DNA from 4 places in the Bradyrhizobium elkanii USDA 76 genome. Region 4 is predicted to be linked to each of the others. Evidence: predicted binding sites of a transcription regulator. Region 4 holds the regulator's gene; each other region holds the start of a gene.

The links. The regulator LexA, encoded in region 4, represses DNA repair genes until DNA is damaged. The targets are predictions, from matches to a motif close to TGTTCNNNNTGTGTTCNG.
Region 1: the regulator LexA is predicted to act here: its motif matches at 1,096-1,113, upstream of JEY66_RS10945 (PA0069 family radical SAM protein).
Region 2: the regulator LexA is predicted to act here: its motif matches at 1,585-1,602, upstream of recA (recombinase RecA).
Region 3: the regulator LexA is predicted to act here: its motif matches at 2,422-2,439, upstream of uvrA (excinuclease ABC subunit UvrA).

Annotation. Positions count from the first base shown of each region.
Region 1 covers NZ_CP066356.1:2,269,197-2,274,504, forward strand. The annotation lists gene JEY66_RS10935 (bifunctional helix-turn-helix transcriptional regulator/GNAT family N-acetyltransferase) at 1-312, opposite strand, end outside; gene JEY66_RS10940 (glycosyltransferase family protein) at 401-970, opposite strand; gene JEY66_RS10945 (PA0069 family radical SAM protein) at 1,135-2,313, shown strand; gene JEY66_RS10950 (VOC family protein) at 2,438-2,884, shown strand; gene JEY66_RS10955 (ribonuclease HII) at 2,977-3,753, shown strand; gene JEY66_RS10960 (glycosyltransferase family 39 protein) at 4,030-5,308, shown strand, end outside.
Region 2 covers NZ_CP066356.1:3,709,319-3,714,626, forward strand. The annotation lists gene JEY66_RS17870 (hypothetical protein) at 1-112, shown strand, start outside; partial or broken gene JEY66_RS17875 (IS1 family transposase) at 299-784, opposite strand; gene JEY66_RS17880 (hypothetical protein) at 789-1,010, shown strand; gene recA (recombinase RecA) at 1,707-2,795, shown strand; gene JEY66_RS17890 (hypothetical protein) at 2,977-3,960, shown strand; gene JEY66_RS17895 (acyl-CoA thioesterase) at 3,978-4,415, opposite strand; gene gcvP (aminomethyl-transferring glycine dehydrogenase) at 4,579-5,308, opposite strand, start outside.
Region 3 covers NZ_CP066356.1:5,006,191-5,011,498, reverse strand. The annotation lists gene uvrA (excinuclease ABC subunit UvrA) at 1-2,334, opposite strand, end outside; gene JEY66_RS24425 (outer membrane protein) at 2,685-3,344, opposite strand; gene JEY66_RS24420 (outer membrane protein) at 3,601-4,347, opposite strand; gene JEY66_RS24415 (single-stranded DNA-binding protein) at 4,795-5,286, shown strand.
Region 4 covers NZ_CP066356.1:4,634,628-4,639,935, forward strand. The annotation lists gene JEY66_RS22495 (ComEC/Rec2 family competence protein) at 1-1,054, shown strand, start outside; gene JEY66_RS22500 (hypothetical protein) at 1,051-1,278, opposite strand; gene JEY66_RS22505 (hypothetical protein) at 1,424-1,852, opposite strand; gene lexA (transcriptional repressor LexA) at 2,109-2,813, opposite strand; gene JEY66_RS22515 (molybdopterin molybdotransferase MoeA) at 3,057-4,268, opposite strand; gene JEY66_RS22520 (HAD family hydrolase) at 4,271-4,921, opposite strand; gene JEY66_RS22525 (IS110 family transposase) at 5,303-5,308, shown strand, end outside.

The DNA of each region.
Region 1 (5,308 bases), 2.4 Mb from region 4:
GGCGGTGAGCGCCACCTCGTTGACGCGCTTGTCGGCTTTCGACGGCTTGCGCGTCACAATCTGGCGCTTTTGCAGCGCCTGTAGCGTGCGGCTGACGAAGCCGGCATCGAGATCGAGATCGCGCACCAAGTCGGTCGCGGTGCAATTTTCGCGATGCGCGAGCTCGTAGATGATCCGCGCTTCCTGCAGCGTGAATGTCGAATGCAACAGCTTCGGCTCGATGATGCCGAGCTTGCGGGTATAGAACCGGCTGAAGCCGCGGACCGCGGCGACCTGGCTCTCGAGGGCGGTATCATGGGAATTTGATTTCATCAAAGATATTATTTGACGGAATCAAATAATCCGCAAGCGCTTTCTGGTGCGCCTTCTTCACGCGAACAGTGCCGCTTCGCTTGACGCCTTATGCCACCATGATCCGGCTGCGCAGCATGGTGCGCGAGGAGCGGCCGAGCCGGCGCAGCAGGCGCGCCTCGGAGCGGCGGGCATCGGGCCGATAGCCGCCGATCCGCTCGTAATGCTCGCGGGCGATCAAAAGGCCCTGTTCGGCCGAGGGCCCGGTGATCATCCGGGCGACGAATTTGAGGCCGTCGCGCAGGCCCGGGTCGGTGTAGGGCGCGCGGGCGTAGCGGAAGATGCCGGCGCGGTCCTTGCCGCTTGCCGCCACCATCTGGATGAACTGGGTGGTTTCCTCGATCCAGCCGGCATCGAGCACCGCGCCCGGATGCAGGAACATCAGCCAGGGCGACCGCGCCTGCCGCGCGCCTGCCGCAAGCGCCGCGGCGCGCGTGCCCTCGAAACGCAGGAAGCGGCAACCGGCGACGTCGGCGACGCGCTCCATCACATCGCTGTTGCTGCGATCGACCAGCAGCACTTCGCGGATGACACCCGCGGCCGCGCCCGGCACCAGCGCCGCCAGGGTTGCGACCGCGGTGCGCTCGACGCCGTCGGTTGGAATGATCACGCTCAGCATGATTTTGAGGCTTCGATGGCTCAAACGATGGAGAAACTCCGGCCGTGTTATCACCTTGTCATATTCAAAGCAGCCTGTTCGCCTGCAGAATTTTGAAGCAAGGTTCTGTGGAATTTCTCCGTTCATGTTCTTGATTTGTTCTCGGGCTGTGTTAGCTTCAAAGCATGAGCCGAGCATCCTCTCATGCCCTCAAGCACCCGCCGGTAACGGCGCCCTCCGATAACCCGGCGGGTGCACCTTCACATATTCCGGCCCCTTTTCCCGAGCTTGCGGTCGCGATCGAGCGCGAGCGGCGGCGCGGCCGCGGCGCGCAGTCCAACGCCAGCGGCCGCTACGAGGCGGAGGCCCGCGTCGCCTTCGATGACGGCTGGCAAAGCCTCGAAGATTTGCCGCCGTTCACGACCAGCGTGGCGCTCGACACCTCGCGCAAGGTGATCACCCGAAACGACTCGCCCGATATCGGCTTCGACCGCTCGATCAATCCCTATCGTGGCTGCGAGCATGGCTGCGTCTATTGCTTCGCGCGGCCGACCCACGCCTATCTCGGCCTGTCGCCGGGGCTGGACTTCGAATCGAAGCTGTTCGCCAAGCCGGACGCACCCGCGCTGCTCGAGAAGGAACTGGCGGCGCCGGACTATGAGGCGCGGATGATCGCGATCGGCACCAACACCGATCCTTATCAGCCGATCGAACGCGACCGGAAGATCATGCGCGGCATCCTCGAGGTGCTCGAGCGCGCCGGCCATCCGGTCGGCATCGTCACCAAATCGGCGCTGGTCGTGCGCGATATCGACATCCTGGCGCGGATGGCCAAGCGCAATCTCGCCAAGGTCGCGCTCTCGGTGACGACGCTCGACCCGAAACTCGCCCGCACCATGGAGCCGCGGGCCTCGACCCCGCCGAAGCGGCTCGAGGCGATCAAGCGGCTCGCGGATGCCGGCATCCCGACCACGGTGATGGTCGCGCCCGTGATCCCGGCGCTGAACGACTCTGAGATCGAGCGTATCCTCGATGCCGCCGCACATGCCGGCGCCAGGGAGGCGAGCTACGTGCTGCTGCGCCTGCCGCTCGAGGTGCGCGATCTGTTCCGCGAATGGCTGATGGCGAACTATCCCGACCGCTACCGTCACGTCTTCACGCTGATCCGCGACATGCGCGGCGGCCGCGACTACGACTCGCAATGGGGCACCAGGATGAAGGGCACCGGCCCGATGGCCTGGATGATCGGCCGACGCTTCGAGATCGCCTGCGAAAAGCTCGGCCTCAACAAGCGGCGGACCAAGCTGACCACCGATCACTTCGCCAAGCCGAAGCGCAACGGACAGCAACTCAGTCTATTCTAGGTGAGGGCGCGTAGCCCGGATGGAGCGCAGCGAAATCCGGGGCTCGTCGACCCCTGGCCAAAGACTTCCCGGATTGCACTTCGCCTCATCCGGGCTACGAAGACGTCAAACAGCGAGTGCAACAATGAGTAACACCCCGACCGCGCGCTTCACCGTCCTCACGCTCGGCGTCAGCGACATGCGCGCCAGCATCGGCTTTTATGAATCGCTCGGCTTCACCAGGAAGATGCGCGCGACCGGCGAGGAGGTCGCCTTCTTCGAGACCGGCGGCACCGTGCTCGGCCTGTTCCCGTGGCATCTGCTCGCTGCCGATGCCGGGCTGCCGGATCAGCCACGGCCGTCAGCGTTCCGCGGCGTCGCGATCGCCTGGAACTGCAACGACGACGCCGAGGTCGATCGTGTGATGGCGTTTGCGCTGTCGAAAGGCGCCAGGCTGCTGAAACCGGCGCAGCCGACCAGCTATGGCGGCTATTGCGGTTATTTCGGCGATCCCGACGGCCACGCCTGGGAGGTGGTGCGCGCGCCGGGCTTTGAGGTTCGCGACGACCGCCGGGTGTCAATTCCCGATTAGAGCGCCGATCCCCATTAGAGCGGCGAATTGAATAACGGGGAAGGGCCAGGTTCCAGGTTGCGCCACGGGCCGGGCTTGATCACGATCCCCGCATGATTCGGGACAAGTCCAGCGGCACGCCAAAGACCGCGTCGAAGAAGAAAGCGGCCGGGCCGGCTAGGCCGGACAAGCGCGTCATCGTGGTGACGCGGCCGAGCTTTCGGCGCGAGCGCGCGCTGATCAAGCGCGGCGTCTGGCCGGTCGCCGGCTGCGACGAGGCCGGGCGCGGGCCGCTGGCGGGTCCCGTGGTCGCCGCCGCCGTGGTGCTGGACCCAAATCGGATTCCCAAGGGGCTCGATGATTCGAAGCGGCTGACCGTCGAGCGCCGCGAGGAACTGTTCGAGGAGATCTGCGCCACATCGGCGTTCTCGGTCGCGGTGGCGTCACGGGCGCGGATCGACCGCGACAACATCCTGCGCGCCTCGTTGTGGGCGCTCGCGCGCGCCGTGCATGCGCTGCCGGAGATGCCGAAGCACGTCTTCGTCGACGGCCGCGACAAGCTCGCCACGCCCTGCGACTGCGACGCCGTGATCGGCGGCGACGGCATCGTGGCCTCGATCGCGGCGGCCTCGATCGTTGCCAAGGTGACGCGCGATCGCCTGATGTGCGCGCTGGCGCTGGATTGTCCCGGCTACGGTTTCGAGCAGCACAAGGGCTATGCGGTCCCCGAGCATCTCGAGGCGCTCGACCGGCTCGGCCCCAGCAGCCATCACCGCAGCTTCTTCGCGCCCGTCGTCGCCGCGCGGCTGAAGCATTTCCCCGTCGCGGCGGAGCCGGATCTGTTCACGGTCGACGCGGAAAGCGAAGCCGCGGCATCCGAAGCGGCGTAAAGCGCACCGTCTCCAACCACGCGACGCTGTCATCGCCCGCGAAAGCGGGCGATCCAGTATTCCAGAGGCAGTCGTTTTTGATCGAGAGGCCGCGGCGTACTGGATCACGCGCTTTCGCGGGCGATGACAGCGGAAGCGGGGGATGACAGCGGAGACTGACTTTACAGTGCAGTCTGGCGCGACACCGTTGCCTCCACCGCCGCCGCCGTTTATCAAAAACCCTCGGGATCAGATGGCGCCGCTTGATAGGGGTGGCTGGGGCATTTCAGGCGTTTCATGCGGTTTACCTCCCTGGTTGTCGAATTGATCCGCGCCCGGCCGCGCCTCGTGGTCTGGATCGTGGTGCTGGCGCAGGCCGCGATCTGGCTGTTCCTGCCGGCCATCTTCTACGGCAGCCCGCCCGGCAACCTCGCCGCCATCCTCGCCTTCGGCCGCGAATACCAGGTCGGCACCGACATGGGGCCGCCGCTCGCGTTCTGGCTCGCCGACATCGCCTTCCGCGCCGTCGGCAATCACGTGTTCGGCGTCTATCTCCTGGCGCAGGTCTGCGAAATCGTCACCTTCATCGCCTTCTACGCCCTGGCGCGCGCCATCGTCGGCGGCCCGCAGGGCGTGCTGGCGGTGCTGCTGTCGATGACGGTGGTGGTGTTCTCCTCGCCGAGCGTCGAGTTCGGCCCGCTGATCCTGGCGCGCCCGCTCTGGGCGCTGCTGCTGCTGCATTCCTGGCAACTGATCGGGCAGAACCGGCGCAGCGCCTGGTTCGCCTGGTCGATCGATTGCGGCCTCCTGCTGCTGACGACGCCGGCGGCGATCGGCATGATCCTGCTCGTGACAGGCTTTGCGCTCGCAACCGAGCGCGGCCGGCGCATGCTCAAATCGGTCGATCCGATCTACGCGCTGCTGGTCATCATCGTGCTGGCGCTGCCCTACCTGATCTGGCTGGTCCGTGCCGACGTGCTGGCGCTGCCGGCCTTGCCGGCACTGGCCGATCTCAAGGCGCGCGCCCTGCGCTGGGGCGTGGTGCTCGGCGGGCTGATCGTGGCGACCGCCGCGATCGCGCTGCTGGCGATCCTCAATTCGCGCTGGTTCGCCGGCAAGACCGAGGATGCCCCGATCATCTACCGTCCGCCGGTCAGTCCGCTGGCGCGGCAATTCGTGTATTTCTTCGCGTTCGCGCCGGCAATCGCGAGCAGCTTCGTCTCCGGGCTGTTCAATCTCGATCGCGCCTTCGGCGGCGCCGGCGTGGCGCTGTTGATGTCCGGGCTCGCCGTCGTCGTTGCGACCGGCGATCTGATCCCGCTCAGGCGGCAGCGGCTGCTGCGTTCGGTCTGGGCCCTGGCGGTCGCAGCGCCCGCCGCGCTGGCGCTGGCGGCGGCCCTGTTCCTGCCCTGGACCAGCACCACGGAGGCGTCCACCTCGCTGCCGGCAGCCGCGATGGGCCGCTTCTTCGATGACAGCTATGAGCGCCGCACCAACCAGCGCCTGCGCGCGGTGGCCGGCGATCCCGAACTTGCCAGCCTGATTGCGATGAACCGCCGCCGCCCGCATCTTTTGC
Region 2 (5,308 bases), 930 kb from region 4:
GAAAATGGCGCGCACCCACATTAGACCCGGTGAGACACTCGCATACGGCATGTTCAAGGAGCTAAAAACTCTCGGCGTCGCAAACATTGCTGAGCTGGATGCGCTTCTTTGAGGAGAAAGAGGAATTGGTCCTCCACTCTGCGGCTCATTGGATGTTCAAAGACGGCGTTTGGATAGGATCATGTGTCTGGGAATTAGAGAAAGTGATGAAGGCGGAGCGAGGTAAAGATCAATATACAAAGAAAATTATTGACGACTACTTGGCAGCCAAAGAAGCTGCCAAGTAGCTGCGCAGCAACTATGACCGACCGCCCTGAATTACCGTGAACTTCCGACGCCGATCCGGAGGCGTCTCGGTGGGGAGCACGGGGGTCACAGAGAGTGCAGCGTCCACAAGCTGCGCAACGCTCCATGCCTTCTCCGTCACGCCCAGCGCCTTCGCTGGCGTCGTGCGCAGGGCTTCGTGGGTGCGGCAGAGATTGTAGTGGCAGACGTACAGCGCGACGGCTGCAATATGGTTTTCCAGCTTCTTTGAAAAGCCGTTGGTGAGGCGAGTGAAGCGGCGCGACGACATGCGCAGCGAAAGGTTCTGCCGCTCAACGTAGCTGGTCGAAACGTACTGATCCGGATCACCGGATACTACCTCACGATCTACAGCTACTACGGCGGCCGGGGAGTAACGGCCCTGCGCTTCCTTTACGAGGTGCGTTACCGAGTAGGTCTTTACGATCACGCCATGCGAGGCGCTGTCGCCAAAGGCGTCGCGGATCGCCATGCGATAGGGTAGCATGGAAACTGCGCAAGAGGTGCCGCAGCCTGACCGGTTTCTAGGGGACATGCTGCGCACGCTGGCCCCTAAGCCCGCGCCCTCTGAGCCGTTTAAGGTTGCGTTCGGCCAAGGTCGAATTACTGGCACGTTCGACATCACGTCACAGGAAGATGCCGACGAGATGATCAACATGATCAATGCTGTCAAAACGTTCCTGAAAAAGAAAGAGGCCGCCAACTGAGGCGGCCTCCGTTTTCACATCAATAGGGCGATAGCCATTATTGCGATGGGGCTCAGCCCGAGCGCCACGATGAGCGCCCTAAAAGGTAGGTCACTGCTCATGACACAACCCCTGCGTTTGGGGTTGAAATCCTATTCCTGAATGTTGGATGGCCGCTAGTGCAATTTGTGCCACGGCAAGGCGCCGTGGGGTGGTAAATGCCTGGTTTTCGGGCATATTAGCCTTTATGAGACCGTGGCTAAAAATGGCGCTGATGGTTCTCGGCTTGTGCGCAGGCTGGATGGTCGTTGGTTTATTGACCGTCGATGATGACGACGAATTCCGCCAAGTCATCTCGGCATACAAGCCGCGCTAACTAGGAACGAACTGCAGAAATCGCTTAGCTGATTTGGGTCAAGAACAAATGGCGTCCCATGGGAACTGATGGGGCTAGAACATCCAATAACAGCCTCAGTAGTCCTACCGAGAACATCGGCCAACCCTTGGTTGCCGCAGGGTTAAATCCAAACTAGGCCACTCGAAATTTCAAAGCAGGCCACTAGGGATGGAAACAGGCCAGTACCTCCTTGCCTGAAAGAACATATTGCGAACATGGAACAAACGTGGTACAAAGGTTCCTATCAACAACGCATTCCGCCTGATCTGATCGCCCCGTTTTCCCGCTAGCGAATCCCCGCCATAAGGAGCACATCCCAAATGTCCGCCACCGCACTGCGTATCGTCGAAGGATCCTCCATGGACAAGTCCAAGGCCCTCTCAGCCGCGCTCTCCCAGATCGAGCGCCAGTTCGGCAAGGGCTCGGTGATGAAGCTCGGCAAGAACGACCGTTCGATGGATGTCGAGACGGTGTCGTCGGGATCGCTCGGGCTCGATATCGCCCTTGGCGTCGGTGGCCTGCCGAAGGGGCGCGTCGTCGAAATCTACGGGCCGGAATCGTCGGGCAAGACCACGCTGGCGCTGCACACGGTGGCGGAAGGTCAGAAGAAGGGCGGCATTTGTGCCTTCATCGACGCTGAACACGCGCTCGACCCGGTCTATGCGCGCAAGCTCGGCGTCAACATCGACGAGCTCCTGATCTCGCAGCCGGACACCGGCGAGCAGGCGCTGGAGATCTGCGACACGCTGGTGCGCTCCGGCGCGGTCGACGTGCTGGTGGTCGATTCGGTCGCGGCGCTGGTGCCGAAGGCCGAGCTCGAGGGCGAGATGGGCGATGCGCTGCCGGGCCTGCAGGCGCGCCTGATGAGCCAGGCGCTGCGCAAGCTCACCGCCTCGATCAACAAGTCCCACACCATGGTGATCTTCATCAACCAGATCCGCATGAAGATCGGCGTGATGTACGGTTCGCCGGAGACCACCACCGGCGGCAACGCGCTGAAATTCTACGCCTCGGTCCGCCTCGACATCCGCCGCATCGGCGCGATCAAGGAGCGCGACGAGGTGGTCGGCAACACCACCCGCGTCAAGGTGGTGAAGAACAAGCTGGCGCCGCCCTTCAAGCAGGTCGAGTTCGACATCATGTACGGCGAGGGCGTTTCCAAGATGGGCGAGATCCTCGACCTCGGCGTCAAGGCCGGCATCGTCGAGAAGTCCGGCGCCTGGTTCTCCTATGACAGCCAGCGGCTCGGCCAGGGCCGCGAGAATTCCAAGGCGTTCCTGAAGGCGAATCCCGACATCACCGCCAAGATCGAGGCCGCGATCCGGCAGAACTCCGGCCTGATCTCCGAGCAGATCCTCGCCGGCACGCCCGAGCGCGACGCCGAAGGCGAGGAGCCGACGGAGGAGTAAGGCTCAAGCATGATCCGGAAAAGTGCGAAGCGGTTTTCCCTCGCGACAAACGCGAAGCGTTTGCGCGGAGATCATGCTCAAACGATCACATGACTTCGCTGCAAGCGGGCGCTGAGGACGTTGAGTTGCCGACGTCCTCGGCGCCCGTTTGGTTTTGTGTGTCGTCGAGAGAGTTAGGCCGATGAAACGCCTGATCCTGACCAGTCCGTCCGGCCTCACCCTGGCACGTTCGGGGTTTGCCGAAGTCGCTGTTACATCTGCCTTTCGCTTTGTCGGTGGACCGCTGCCGTCGCCAGGAGAACTCGAGGCGTATTTCGGGTCGCGGTCGGACAAGAATCCAGTCGGACACTGGTCGCACTGGAGCGCGTGGGGCCAGGGATCTCAGGATGCCAGGGCGCGCAGGGATCTTGCACTGATCGAATTTTGCGACCCTTACGAAGTGATCGAGCTTTGGTTCGATCCGGGCCCGGATGATCAGCTGCAGCTGATCTGGATGCTCGATCATTTCCGGGCTTACCCGGCGATGGTCGACAAGTTGAAATTGCGGCTTGTCGCATTCGATCTGTTGACGATGCACGAGACGTGGCGTGGCTGGGACCAGGTGCCGCTTGTCAATGTCCGATCTGCGGACCTCGAGATCGCGAGCGCGTGTTGGCAGGCGTACCAGGCGACAACGCCGGAGGCGTGTTTCGATGTGGTGCATCGCGACCTGAGCGGGTTTCCCTTGCTGAGGCCGGCGCTGCTTGATCTGCTTCGTGATCTACCATCGAGCCGATCCGGACTGGGCGCGACCGAGATGCGGTTGCTTGAACTGGTCGCCGCCGGGTTCATGGGGACGAACGCGCTGTTCTACCTCCGCGGCTTTCGCCAGCGTGGCGTCTTTAACGACATGGAAATCGGCAGGCTGCTCGAAGGCCTTGCGCATGGTCCGCGACCGGCGATTGCCGGGCTCGACGATGGCTTGCGCTCCATCGACCCGGATAATGCGCGACGTCGCCTGGAGGCCTTCCAGCGAAGCCGCTTGTCGGTGACGGAGTTTGGCAAGGCGGTGCTTGCTCACAAGGCGGACTTCACCGACCACAATCCGATCAATCGCTGGTGGGGCGGCACGCACCTCACCAACGACAACCTTTGGCGCTGGAACCAGTCGCTGCGGAAGCTGTAGCGCTGGCTCTTACCCGCCTATTGCCGCGCCAGCGCCTTTTCGCGGCTCGCGATCAGTGCCCGCAAATCCTCGGTCACCGCGACCGACTGATGGGTCTTCTGATCGGTCGCGACCCAGATGATCTCGCCAGTGGCGCGCAGGTCATCGGAGCCCTTGGCAAAGATCGCGAGCGCAAGGTTGATCGAGGAACGGCCGATCCGCGCGACCCGTACGCAGACCTCGATGTCCTCGTCGAACCGGATCGGCGCCTTGTATTCGACGACCGACTTCACGGTGTGAAAGTCGATCCCGGTCCGCGCCACTTCGCCGAGATAGTCATAGCCGAGCGCGCGAAAATATTCCGTGATCGCGGTGTCGAAATAGGTCAGGTAGTGGGCGTTGAACACCACGGCCTGCGCGTCGACCTCGGAATAGCGGACGCGGAACGGGAAATGAAACCAGAATTCCTCGCGCATGTTTCCTCCTGCCGCGGGCGGCCCTCGCTATCGTTCGTCCCGCGGCCCGCTTCGACCGATGCAGGTCGCGGGCAAGCGAAGCGACGAGCTCTTTTCTTTGAAATGGTGGGTTGAGCCGCAGGGCTCAACCCATGCTTCGATGTCCGGATGAGGCGCGCCCCGGCTACTCCGCCGCCTGCGCGTAGTCCTCGACCGGCGGGCATGAGCACACCAGGTTGCGGTCGCCATAGACGTTGTCGACGCGGCCGACCGGGCTCCAGTATTTGTCGGAACGCGACACGCCGGCCGGGAAGCAGCCCTCGGCGCGGGTGTAGGCCCGGTTCCAGGCATCGTCGGCGATGTCGTGGACGGTGTGCGGCGCGTGGCGCAGCGGCGAGGCCTCGACCTTCCAGCGGCCCTTCTCGATCTCCGCGATTTCGTCGCGGATCGCGATCATGGCGTCGCAGAAGCGGTCGATCTCGAACTTCGATTCCGATTCCGTCGGTTCGATCATCAGCGTGCCCGCCACCGGGAAGCTCATGGTCGGCGCGTGGAAGCCGTAATCGATCAGGCGTTTCGCGATGTCGTCGACGGTGACGCCGCTGGTCGTCTTGAGCGGCCGCGGATCGACGATGCACTCATGCGCAACGCGGCCGCGCTCGTTGCGGTACAGCACCGGGAAGTGCGGCTGCAGCCGTGCGGCGATGTAGTTGGCATTGAGGATCGCGATCTCGGTCGCCCGCGTGAGGCCTTCGCCGCCCATCATCAGGATGTAGATGTAGGAGATGGTCAGGATCGACGCCGAGCCGAACGGCGCGGCCGACACCGGGCCGATGGCGTGCGCCGTCGTGCCGTCGGTTGCGGGATGGCGATTCTCAGGATGACTTGGCAGATAAGGCGCAAGATGCGCCTTC
Region 3 (5,308 bases), 370 kb from region 4:
GCAGCGGCCGCCCTTGACGTTGAAGGAGAAGCGCCCGGGCTCGTAGCCGCGCGCCTTCGCCTCGGGCAGGCCGGCGAACCATTCGCGGATCGGCGTGAAGGCGCCGGTATAGGTCGCGGGGTTGGAACGCGGCGTGCGGCCGATCGGCGACTGGTCGATGTCGATGATCTTGTCGATGTGCTCGAGGCCCTCGATGCGGTCGTGCGGCGCGGCGCCTTCGCTGGCGTTGTTGAGCTTGCGGGCGATGGCGCGGTACAGCGTGTCGATCAGCAGCGTCGACTTGCCGCCGCCGGACACGCCGGTGACGCAGGTGAACAGGCCGAGCGGAATCTCGGCCGAGACGTTCTTGAGGTTATTGCCGCGGGCGTTGACGACCTTGATGGTGCGCCGGTGGTTCGGCGGCCGCCGGTCGGGCACGGGGACCGAAAGCTCGCCGGTCAGATACTTGCCGGTCAGCGATTTCGGGTTGCGCATGATCTGGTCGGGCGTGCCCTCGGCGACGATGTGGCCGCCATGCATGCCGGCGCCGGGCCCGATATCGAGCACGTAATCGGCAAGGCGGATGGCGTCCTCGTCATGCTCGACCACGACCACGGTATTGCCGAGGTCGCGCAGCCGCTTCAGCGTGTCGAGCAGGCGGGCATTGTCGCGCTGGTGCAGGCCGATCGACGGCTCGTCCAGCACATAGAGCACGCCGGTGAGGCCCGAGCCGATCTGCGAGGCGAGGCGGATGCGCTGGCTCTCGCCGCCCGACAACGTGCCGGACGAGCGCGACAGCGTCAGGTAGTTCAGGCCGACGTCGAGCAGGAAGGTCAGGCGCTCGCGGATCTCCTTGAGGATGCGCGTCGCGATCTCGTTCTGCTGGGCGTTCAGCGCCTCCGGCACCGTCTCGAACCATTCGCCGGCGCGCTTCACCGAGAGCTCCGAGATCTCGCCGATATGCTTGCCGCCGATCTTGACGCACAGCGCCTCCGGCTTCAGCCGGTGGCCGTTGCAGCCGGCGCAAGGCACGTCGGAGAAATACTTGCCGAGCTCCTCGCGCGCCCACTCGCTCTCAGTCTCGCGGTAGCGGCGGTTGATGTTGGTGATGACGCCCTCGAACGGCTTCTTGGTGTCGTAGGAGCGGACGCCGTCCTCATAGGAGAACTTGATCTCGTCGTCGCCGGAGCCGTGCAGCAGCGCGTTCTGGACCTTCTTGGTGAGGTCCTTCCACTTGGTGTCGAGCGTGAACTTGTAGTGCTTGCCGAGCGCGGTCAGGGTCTGGATGTAATAGGGCGAGGACGATTTCGCCCAAGGCGCGATCACGCCCTTGCGCAAGGTCAGCTCCTTGTCGGGGATGACGAGGTCCTCGTCGATATGCTGCTCGACGCCGAGGCCGCCGCAGGCCGGGCAAGCGCCATAGGGGTTGTTGAACGAGAACAGGCGCGGCTCGATCTCGGGGATCGTGAAGCCGGAGACCGGACAGGCGAATTTCTCCGAGAACAGGATGCGCTCGGGACCGCTCTTGTCGTGGATCTTCGCGGTCTTCTTCTTGTCCTCTTTCTTGTCGTCCTGCGCGGCCGCCGCCGGCGCGTCGGCGTATTCGATCACGGCGAGGCCCTCGGCGAGCTTCAGCGCGGTCTCAAAGCTTTCCGCGAGGCGCTGGGCGAGGTCGGGACGCACCACGATGCGATCGACCACGACGTCGATGTCGTGCGGGAATTTCTTGTCGAGCGCGGGCGCCTCGGACAGTTCGTAGAAGGTGCCGTCGATCTTGACGCGCTGAAAGCCCTTCTTGAGATACTCGGCGAGCTCCTTCTTGTACTCGCCCTTGCGGCCGCGCACGACCGGCGCCAGCAGGTAGAGGCGGGTGCCTTCCGGCAGCGCCAGCACGCGGTCGACCATCTGCGAGACGATCTGGCTCTCGATCGGCAGGCCGGTGGCCGGCGAATAGGGCACGCCGACGCGCGCCCACAGCAGGCGCATGTAGTCGTAGATCTCGGTGACGGTGCCGACGGTCGAGCGCGGGTTCTTCGACGTCGTCTTCTGCTCGATCGAGATCGCCGGCGACAGGCCGTCGATCTGGTCGACATCCGGCTTCTGCATCATCTCGAGGAACTGGCGCGCATAGGCCGACAGCGATTCGACGTAGCGGCGCTGGCCCTCGGCATAGATGGTGTCGAACGCGAGCGACGACTTGCCGGAGCCGGACAGGCCGGTGAACACCACGAGCTTGTCGCGGGGAATCTCGACGTCGATGTTCTTCAGATTGTGTTCGCGCGCGCCACGGATCGTGATGGCGCGCGATGAGGAGCCGGCGTTCTGTTGGCGCTTCGCCTTGAGCACTTCATCCATAGCGACAGTTCCGGGCGCATGCTTGGGCGCCTTTTGGGCGCGCATCGCCGGTGATGCCGGGACCTTGCGCCGATGGGGTGTGAAGACTGGAACGTAGGAAGAACGGCCAACAATTTCCAGTGCTGAGTTGCGTCCATCAACGGATAGTTTGCCTGATGGCAGCAGCCGTCAGCAGCGCCGGTTCCGCCAGAGCATTTTGCCGTTCCGATCGAATCGGAACGGGGGCTCCTGATTCCTGCTTTGGCGCGTTTTCTTGACGCGAACCGGAATCCACCTCGCTCAAAAACGCTCTTACGCAAAAAGGCCGGCGCGAGGCCGGCCTTTCCGCGCGATCTGATCGCAGATCGATCTTAGTACCTGGCGACGATCGGGCCGCCGAAGTGATAGTTGACGCCGAACTGGGCGCTGTGCAGCTCGAGCGTGCCGGAGGGCACGCCGAAATAGTTTTCGCTGTCGAGGCTGCGATACAGGTATTCGCCCTTGATCGACCACTGCGGCGCGATGAACGCTTCGACGCCGGCGCCGACGGTCCAGCCGGAGTGGAAGTTGCTCTGCGAGGCGGTGACGCCGAGCGCGGTGACGCTGACCTCGTTGTTGACCCAAGCGTAGCCGCCGGTGCCGTAGAACAGCACCTTGTCGACGGCGAAGCCGAAGCGGCCGCGCACGGTGCCGAGCGAGTCGATCTTGCTCCGGGCGGTAACGCCCAGCGTCGAGACCGACGCGTCGATGTCAGCGCCTGCAGCGTCGACCTCAAGGCCGTACACGATGTTGCCGGCCTGCCAGTTGTAGCCGATCGTGCCGCCGCCGAAGCCGCCTTCCATGCTCGGGGTGCCGGAGTTCTCGCTGGCGTAGCCGCCGAAGCCGCCGACGTAGAAGCCGGTCCAGTTGTAGATCGCGGCCGGCGGCGGAGCCTTCACGTAAGGCGCGCGCGCCGCCATGTCGGCGGCCATCGCCGGTGCAAAAGCGCTCAGTGCAAACATGCCGGCCGAGGCCAGCAAAACAGTCCTCATTTTCAAAGTCCCAGTCCCATTTTCTTGTTGTCCCTTCAGAGATATTGAAGAGAGCGTCACAGCAGTGTCGCGTGACGTGCTGGTGCTTCTACAGAGAAATGCCGGAACGTGTGTATCCGCGAAACCACAACGCACCGAAAACGGCCCCGGTGAAGTGCGCGTGCACACGCAACGAAAAAGCCGGCGCACAAACAGGCACAAACAAAAAGGCCGGCGCGAGGCCGGCCTTTCGTCTGGATCAATCGGCCTGGCGCGATCAGTAGCGCGCGACGACCGGGCCACCCCACTTGTAGTTCACGCGGACGGTGACGAGGTCGACGTCCTGGCGATCACGGATGGTGCTGTTCAGCGTGCCGTTGGGGGCGATCAGGTTGTAGGTCTTGTCCTGCATGAACAGGTGGTCGTATTCGATGCCTGCGGTCCAGTTCGGCGCGAAGCCGACTTCGATGCCGGCGCCGACAGTGCCGCCCCAACGGGTGTCGCTGGCGCTGCCGACCAGCACGCCGGTCGGGGTGAAGTAGGTGTTGAAGCGGTTGTCGGTCAGCGCCGCGCCGCCCTTGGCATAGAGCAGCACGTTGTTGACGGCGTAACCGATCTGGCCGGTGAACAGGCCGAACGCGTCGATCTTGGACTGGTTGGTGAACAGGCCCGGGAAGATCGCGCTGCCGTTGCTGCCCTTCAGGTCAGCCCAGTCGCCCTGCGCTTCAAGGCCGAACACCCAGGCGCCGGCCTGCCAGCGATAGCCGATCTGGCCACCGGCGACGCCGCCCGTTGCGTCATGGCAACCGTCCGAGGCGAGGAAGATGCCGGCCGGGAGCTGGTCCCAGCAATTGTGACTCGAGCCCCAGCCGCCGTTGGCGCCGATGTAGAAGCCGGTCCAGTCATAGATCGGGGCAACCACCGGCGGCGGCGCCTTGGTGTAGGGGCGCGCAGCGAGATCGGCGGCCGCGGCAGGCGCAGCAAACGCAATCAGAGCAACCGTACCGAGCAAAAACTTCTTCATTATCAGTCCCCCAATTCCCCGATCGGCTTCCAAACGGTCCCGAAGCACGATCCCAGACGCGAGCGCCCGCGCCACGGCTGGAGCTATACGCTGATTCAACCGGAAACGCCGTCTCCCAAATGCAACACTCCCGGAAGAAGTAACGATAAGGCAAGGTGCTGATTTGTTTGTTGTTTTTCTAAATCTCGTTGCCGGGTGTCGGCCGGTGCCGAGATCGACTGCCGCTCGGTCGGCACTGGCCGTTTCTACGGCTGGTTGTGCGAACAAAACTGGAACAATTCCGGATGCGATGCTATATCTTGAATATCGTGGATAACCGGCGTGAGGGCAAAGGCGGCGAGCCGGCACCGGCGTATAGGGTCATCCACGACGCCTGCGACGTAAGTGGCGAAGGTTGAGAGTGGCGGCCGATGTCCGGACGCCCGGTTTTTGAGTGGAGATGATGCGATGGCAGGAAGCGTGAACAAGGTGATCCTGGTGGGAAATCTCGGCAAGGATCCGGAAATCCGGCGGACGCAGGACGGCCGTCCGATCGCAAACCTTTCCATCGCCACCTCGGAAACCTGGCGCGACAAGGGCACCGGCGAGCGCAAGGAAAAGACCGAGTGGCACCGCGTCGTGATCTTCAACGAGGGCCTCTGCAAGGTCGCCGAGCAGTATCTGAAGAAGGGCGCCAAGGTGTACATCGAGGGTCAGCTGCAGACCCGCAAATGGACCGACCAGAGCGGCGTCGAGAAGTACTCGACCGAAGTCGTGCTGCAGGGCTTCAACTCCAACCTCACCATGCTCGACGGGCGGGGCGGCGGAGGCGGCAGCTTCTCTGATGATGCCGGCAGCGATTTCGGCTCGTCCGGACCGGTCAGCTCGGCGCCGCGCCGCGCCGTCGCCGCGGGTGGCGGCAGCCGCAACAGCGACATGGACGACGACATCCCGTTCTGAGGAGCGGTCGCGCTTCCATCCA
Region 4 (5,308 bases):
CGCGACGCTCGGGCTGGTGGCGCTGGTGCAGATCGGGCTGCCGAACCTATTCGCGTCGCCCGACCATTCGGCGACCGCGCGGGTTGCGCTGTGGGGCGGGCGCGAGCTCACCATGCTGATGCTGGCCTCGCTGGTGGCGGGGCTGGCGACGACGCCCTACGCCGCGTTCCACTTCCACCGCGTGACGCCCTACGGGCTGCTCGCCAACCTCGCGGCGATGCCTGTCGTGTCGGCGGTCGTGATGCCGGCCGGCCTGCTGGGCCTCGTCGCCATGCCGTTCGGCTTCGACGGCGTGTTCTGGGCGATCATGGGTCTTGGCATCGACTGGATGATCCTGGTGACGCAATGGGTCGCCGCACTCCCGGGCGCGGTCGGCCGCATGGCGGCGTTCGGGATCGGGCCGCTGATTGCAGCGAGTGCCGGCATCATCCTGCTCGGGCTGCTGCGTACGCCGCTGCGCTGGTCGGGCGCGGTTCTGCTGCTGGTGGCCTCGGTCTGGGCGCTCAGGGTGCCGCAGCCGGACGTGCTGGTCTCCGGCGACGGCCGCAACGTCGCGGTGCGCGGCGGTGACGGGCGGCTGCATTTGATGCACAGCGCCAAGGATGCGTTCCTGGTCAAGGAGTGGCTGGCGGCGGACGCCGACGCGCGGACCGCCACCGATGCGTCGCTCGGCGACGGCGTCTCCTGCGATGCCGGCGGCTGCGTGACCCAGGGACTAGGCGGCGCCTTCGTCGCGCTGGCGACCCGGCCGGAGGCGCTGGCGGACGACTGCGAGCGCGCAGGCTTGATCGTGACGGCGCGGGCGGCGCCGCGGGGCTGCACGGCGTCGGTGATCGATGCCGAGCGGCTGCGGCGCCACGGCGCGCTGGTACTGCGGCGGACCAGGGACGGCTACGCCGTCGATGCCGTCAAGCCCGGCGGGATCGACCGGCCGTGGTCGCCGGCGGTTCCCGGCGACGGCGAGAGCGAGACGACGCTGCGCGCAGCCGCCGCCGCACCGCGGCCTGCCGTGGATGCGACGCCGGCCGAGTCCGATCTGCAGGGCGATGACTAGCGGTGGTCCGGCGAGGGGGCGCTCGGCAGCTCGAACAGGCCGAGATGGTATTCGTCGGAGTCGGGGCCGGCGTCGGGCTTCTTGACGAGGGTGAAGGAAGCCTCGGGAAATTGCTCCCAGACTCTCAGGTCGTCGGCCGTCACCGTCAGCCAACCGAACCGGAACATGTAGCGGCCCGGTTCCGTGACGCGTCCAGCCTTTTGCCATGTGACCTTATCGACCACCGCGCACGTCCTCCGTGCCCGATGATGCGCCAAGGCGCCGGCTGACGCAAATTTCCTCGTGCGCCCCGGAAGCGGAAGTCCGGGGGCGCCCGAAATTGCTTAGGTCATCCGCCGCCGAACAGCCCATTCCGCGGCGACGATGCGCTCAACCCAAAAACAGCGTTGCAAATGCGGAGGGCCGCCGCTCCACCACCTTCGGCTTCTGCTCGACCGGCGGATGCAGCGCCGGCAATTGCAGCACGCTGACGCGCTGTCCCTCGACCAGCTGGGTCACCAGCACATGGCTGCCGTCGGGGAATTCCACCGCGTCATGATGCCGATCGGGCACGTCGGGCTCGACTTCGTTGAACACGCCGACGCGATAGTTCAGCGTCTTGGTCCAGATCCAGCGGCTGTCGTAGCGAACGTTCTCGGCGAAAGCGAGCTCGGTGCCCGGCAGCATGCAGACCGCGACAGTGGGATCGTTTTCCGAAGCAAAACCGCGGGTCGACGTGCCGCGGAACGTCGTCGTGATCAGCGTCTCTCCGACAATGGCGGGGCGCGATGCCACGGCGTGCAGACTATAGTCACACATCGGATGGCTCCTCATTTCGAGGTAGCGACCCGTGCCTCTCTTGAGGCATTGGGGCCTCTACCAGAGTGGACGATAGCGAACGAGCTTCCGCTCGTTTCTGGGCGATTGTACGACTGGTCCGAGACCGACCCCGATCACAAACACGCGACGCTGCGCGAGAGGTATCGGAGCGCATCGGGCAGGCCGTACGCTACGCTATCATGCAAGGAACGATCCGACGTGTTGCTCGTTCCCGGCCGCCGCAAGTATTTGCAATTCAGTATTTGCGATACAGGCCGATCAGCTTGCCCTGGATGCGGACCCGGTTCGGCGGCAGGATGCGCACTTCATAGGCGGTGTTGGCCGGCTCGAGCGCGATCGATGCGCCGCGGCGGCGGAAGCGCTTCAGGGTGGCTTCCTCCTCGTCGATCAGCGCCACCACGATGTCGCCGGTATTGGCGACGTCGTTGCGCTGGATCAGCGCCATGTCGCCGTCGAGGATGCCGGCATCGACCATCGAGTCGCCGCGCACCTCGAGCGCATAGTGCTCGCCGGCGCCGAGCATGTCGGGCGGCACGCTGATGGTGTGGCTGCGGGTCTGCAGCGCCTCGATCGGCGTACCGGCGGCGATCCGGCCCATCACGGGGACCGCGACCGGACGGTTGCCGTCGTCCTCGGCGATCGGCGGCGTGCTGGCGCGCCGGCCGAGGGTGCCTTCGATGACGCTGGGCGTGAAGCCGCGTCGGCCGTTGCCGCCGCCGGCCGAGAGTTCGGGCAGCTTGATGACCTCAATGGCGCGGGCGCGGTTCGGCAGGCGGCGGATGAAGCCGCGCTCCTCCAGCGCAGTGATCAGGCGGTGGATACCGGACTTCGAGCGCAGGTCGAGCGCATCCTTCATCTCGTCGAAGGAGGGCGGTACGCCGGCCTCTTTCAGACGTTCATTGATGAAACGCAGAAGTTCGTACTGTTTGCGCGTGAGCATCTCGAGTATTCCCCCGGTTGATAGCGGCGTTCGATTCCGAGACTCTTCTGGTGGGGCCTGCAGGCGGGGCCTGACCTCAGGAGCATGTGCTCGTTGCACTTGCTTCCACGCGGCTTCCCGATTGTAGACACCAGTACTCGAAACAAATCATGAACGGACACTATATGTTCGATATGTGTTCCGCAACCACTTAATTTCCGGTGAACGGATCAGGCAACGCACGATCGGCGGGGCGTGAAAACCCTATTCGGGCAGCGTCAGGATCTCGCATTCGCTGCCTTTGACGGCCGCCGCCGCAAACGGCGGACGCACGAGAAGTGCCCGTGCCGCAGCGAGATTCGCGAGCAGCGACGAATCCTGCTGCGTCACCGGCGTTGCGATCAGCTTGCCGTCCTCGCGCGCTTCGAGACGCGCCCGCAGATAGTCCTCGCGCTGGTCGTTGGCGGCGAGGTCGCGGCCGAGCAGGGCGCTCGCGCGGCGATGATGAATCACTTTCCGGCCGCTCAGCGCCCGAATCAACGGCACCAGGAACAGGAAGGCGCAGACATAGGACGACACCGGATTGCCGGGCAGGCCGATCACCCGCATCGCGCCGAGCCGGCCATGCATCATCGGCTTGCCGGGCCGCATCGCGATCCGCCAGAACGCCATCTCGACGCCCTCGGCCTCCAGCGACCGCTTGACGAGATCGTGGTCGCCGACCGAGGCGCCGCCTGTCGTAATCAGGACATCGGCGCCGGCCTCGCGTGCCCGGCGGATGCCGGCCGTGGTCGCCTCCACCGTGTCGGCGGCAACGCCGAGGTCGACGGTCTCGGCGCCTTCGGCGCGCGCCAGCGCCCGCAGCGCGTAGCCGTTGGAATAGACGATCTGGCCGGGACGGGGCCGCGAGCCCGGCATCACCAGTTCGTCGCCGGTCGCCAGCACCGCGACCTTCGGGCGGCGGCGCACCGCAAGTTCCGGATAGTTCATGGCGGCCGCCAGCGACAGCGCGCGGTCGGACAGGTGGCTGCCGCCGGCGAGCAGCACCTCGCCCGCACGGAAATCGACCCCGGCCTGGCGGATGTGCCGCCCGACGCTGGCGGCCTCCGTGATCGTGATGTGGTCGCCGTCGACGGCGGTGTCTTCCTGGATGATCACCGCGTCGGCGCCATTGGGGATCACGCCGCCGGTGAAGATCCGCACCGCCTCGCCGGCGCCGACCGTCCGCCCGAACGGCCGGCCGGCGGCGACTTCGCCGATCACCTTGAGCCGGGCCTTTAGATCAGCCGCATCGGCGGCGCGCACCGCATAGCCGTCCATCGCCGACATCGGCTGCGGCGGCTGGGTGCGCAGCGCCGCGAGGTCGTGCGCCAGCGTGCGGTGGTAGGCGGCATCGAGCGCGACCATCTCCTCTGGCAGCGGTTCGGCGCCGGCGAGGACGGCGGACAGGGCATCGGCAACCGGCATCAGGGCCACGCTCAGAGCTCCTCAATTCCTAATGTCCAAATACCAAGTGCGGTCAAAGCCCTTGCCACGTCATCCGTCGATGTCACGTGGATAGCATGAAGGCCGCGCGCCCGTGCACCTTCGATATTGGCGGCCAGGTCGTCGAAGAACAGGATCCGCGACGCCGGGACGCCGATGGCTTTTACCACATGATCATAGGCCTCGGCGTCGGGTTTGCGGAAGCCGATGCTCGAGGACAGGAAGACGTTGCGGAAATGGCTGAGCAGCTCGGCATGGGTGACCGAGAAGTGCGCGACATGGGCCGGATTGGTGTTGGAGAAGGCGTAGAGCGGCATCCGCTCGGCGGCCGCCGCGAGCAGCGGGGCGATGCCCGGCATCTCGCCGGTGAAGATCGCATTCCAGCCCTCGAGGAACTGGGCGTCCGTGATGTCGATGCCGAGAGTCCGGCGCAGGCTTTCGAAGAACGCCGCGTCGTCGATCCGGCCGATCTCGTGATGCTTGAAACTGTCGTCGACGACAAATCGCGTGGCGAGCTCGGCGGGCGCACAGCCGGCGTGCTGCGCCCAGTGCGCCATCACCTTGTCAAAGTCGATGTCGAGCACGACGCGGCCGATATCGAACAGCAGCACGTCGACGGAGTTGGGAGAGAGTCGCGAGGTCATTGCGTGAAACCGTGTACGAGAATTGCGGGCAGGCGGCAATGTCCTCGATTTCAGTGACGGGTGTGTGGATTGTACGTGGCGTTGCATTCATCGCGAGACTGTTCCCGCGCACACCACCGTCGTCCCGGCGAAGGCCGGGACCCATCACCACCGGATTTGATCAGGAACGGGATCGTGGCCCCGGCGTCGCGCAACAATTGAGATTTGGGGTAATGGGTCCCTGTGTCTTGGAAGTGTGTCAGGATGAGGGTGGGCGGGAAGCCGTTGGGTCCTTGGCGCTTGACGCCGTGAGCCGGCTCGGTCTCCCGCCCGTTCCATCTATCAACCTGAACAGTTGCACGAGGCTGCACCAACAGACCTCGCATCACAGGGACAGGCACCGTGATC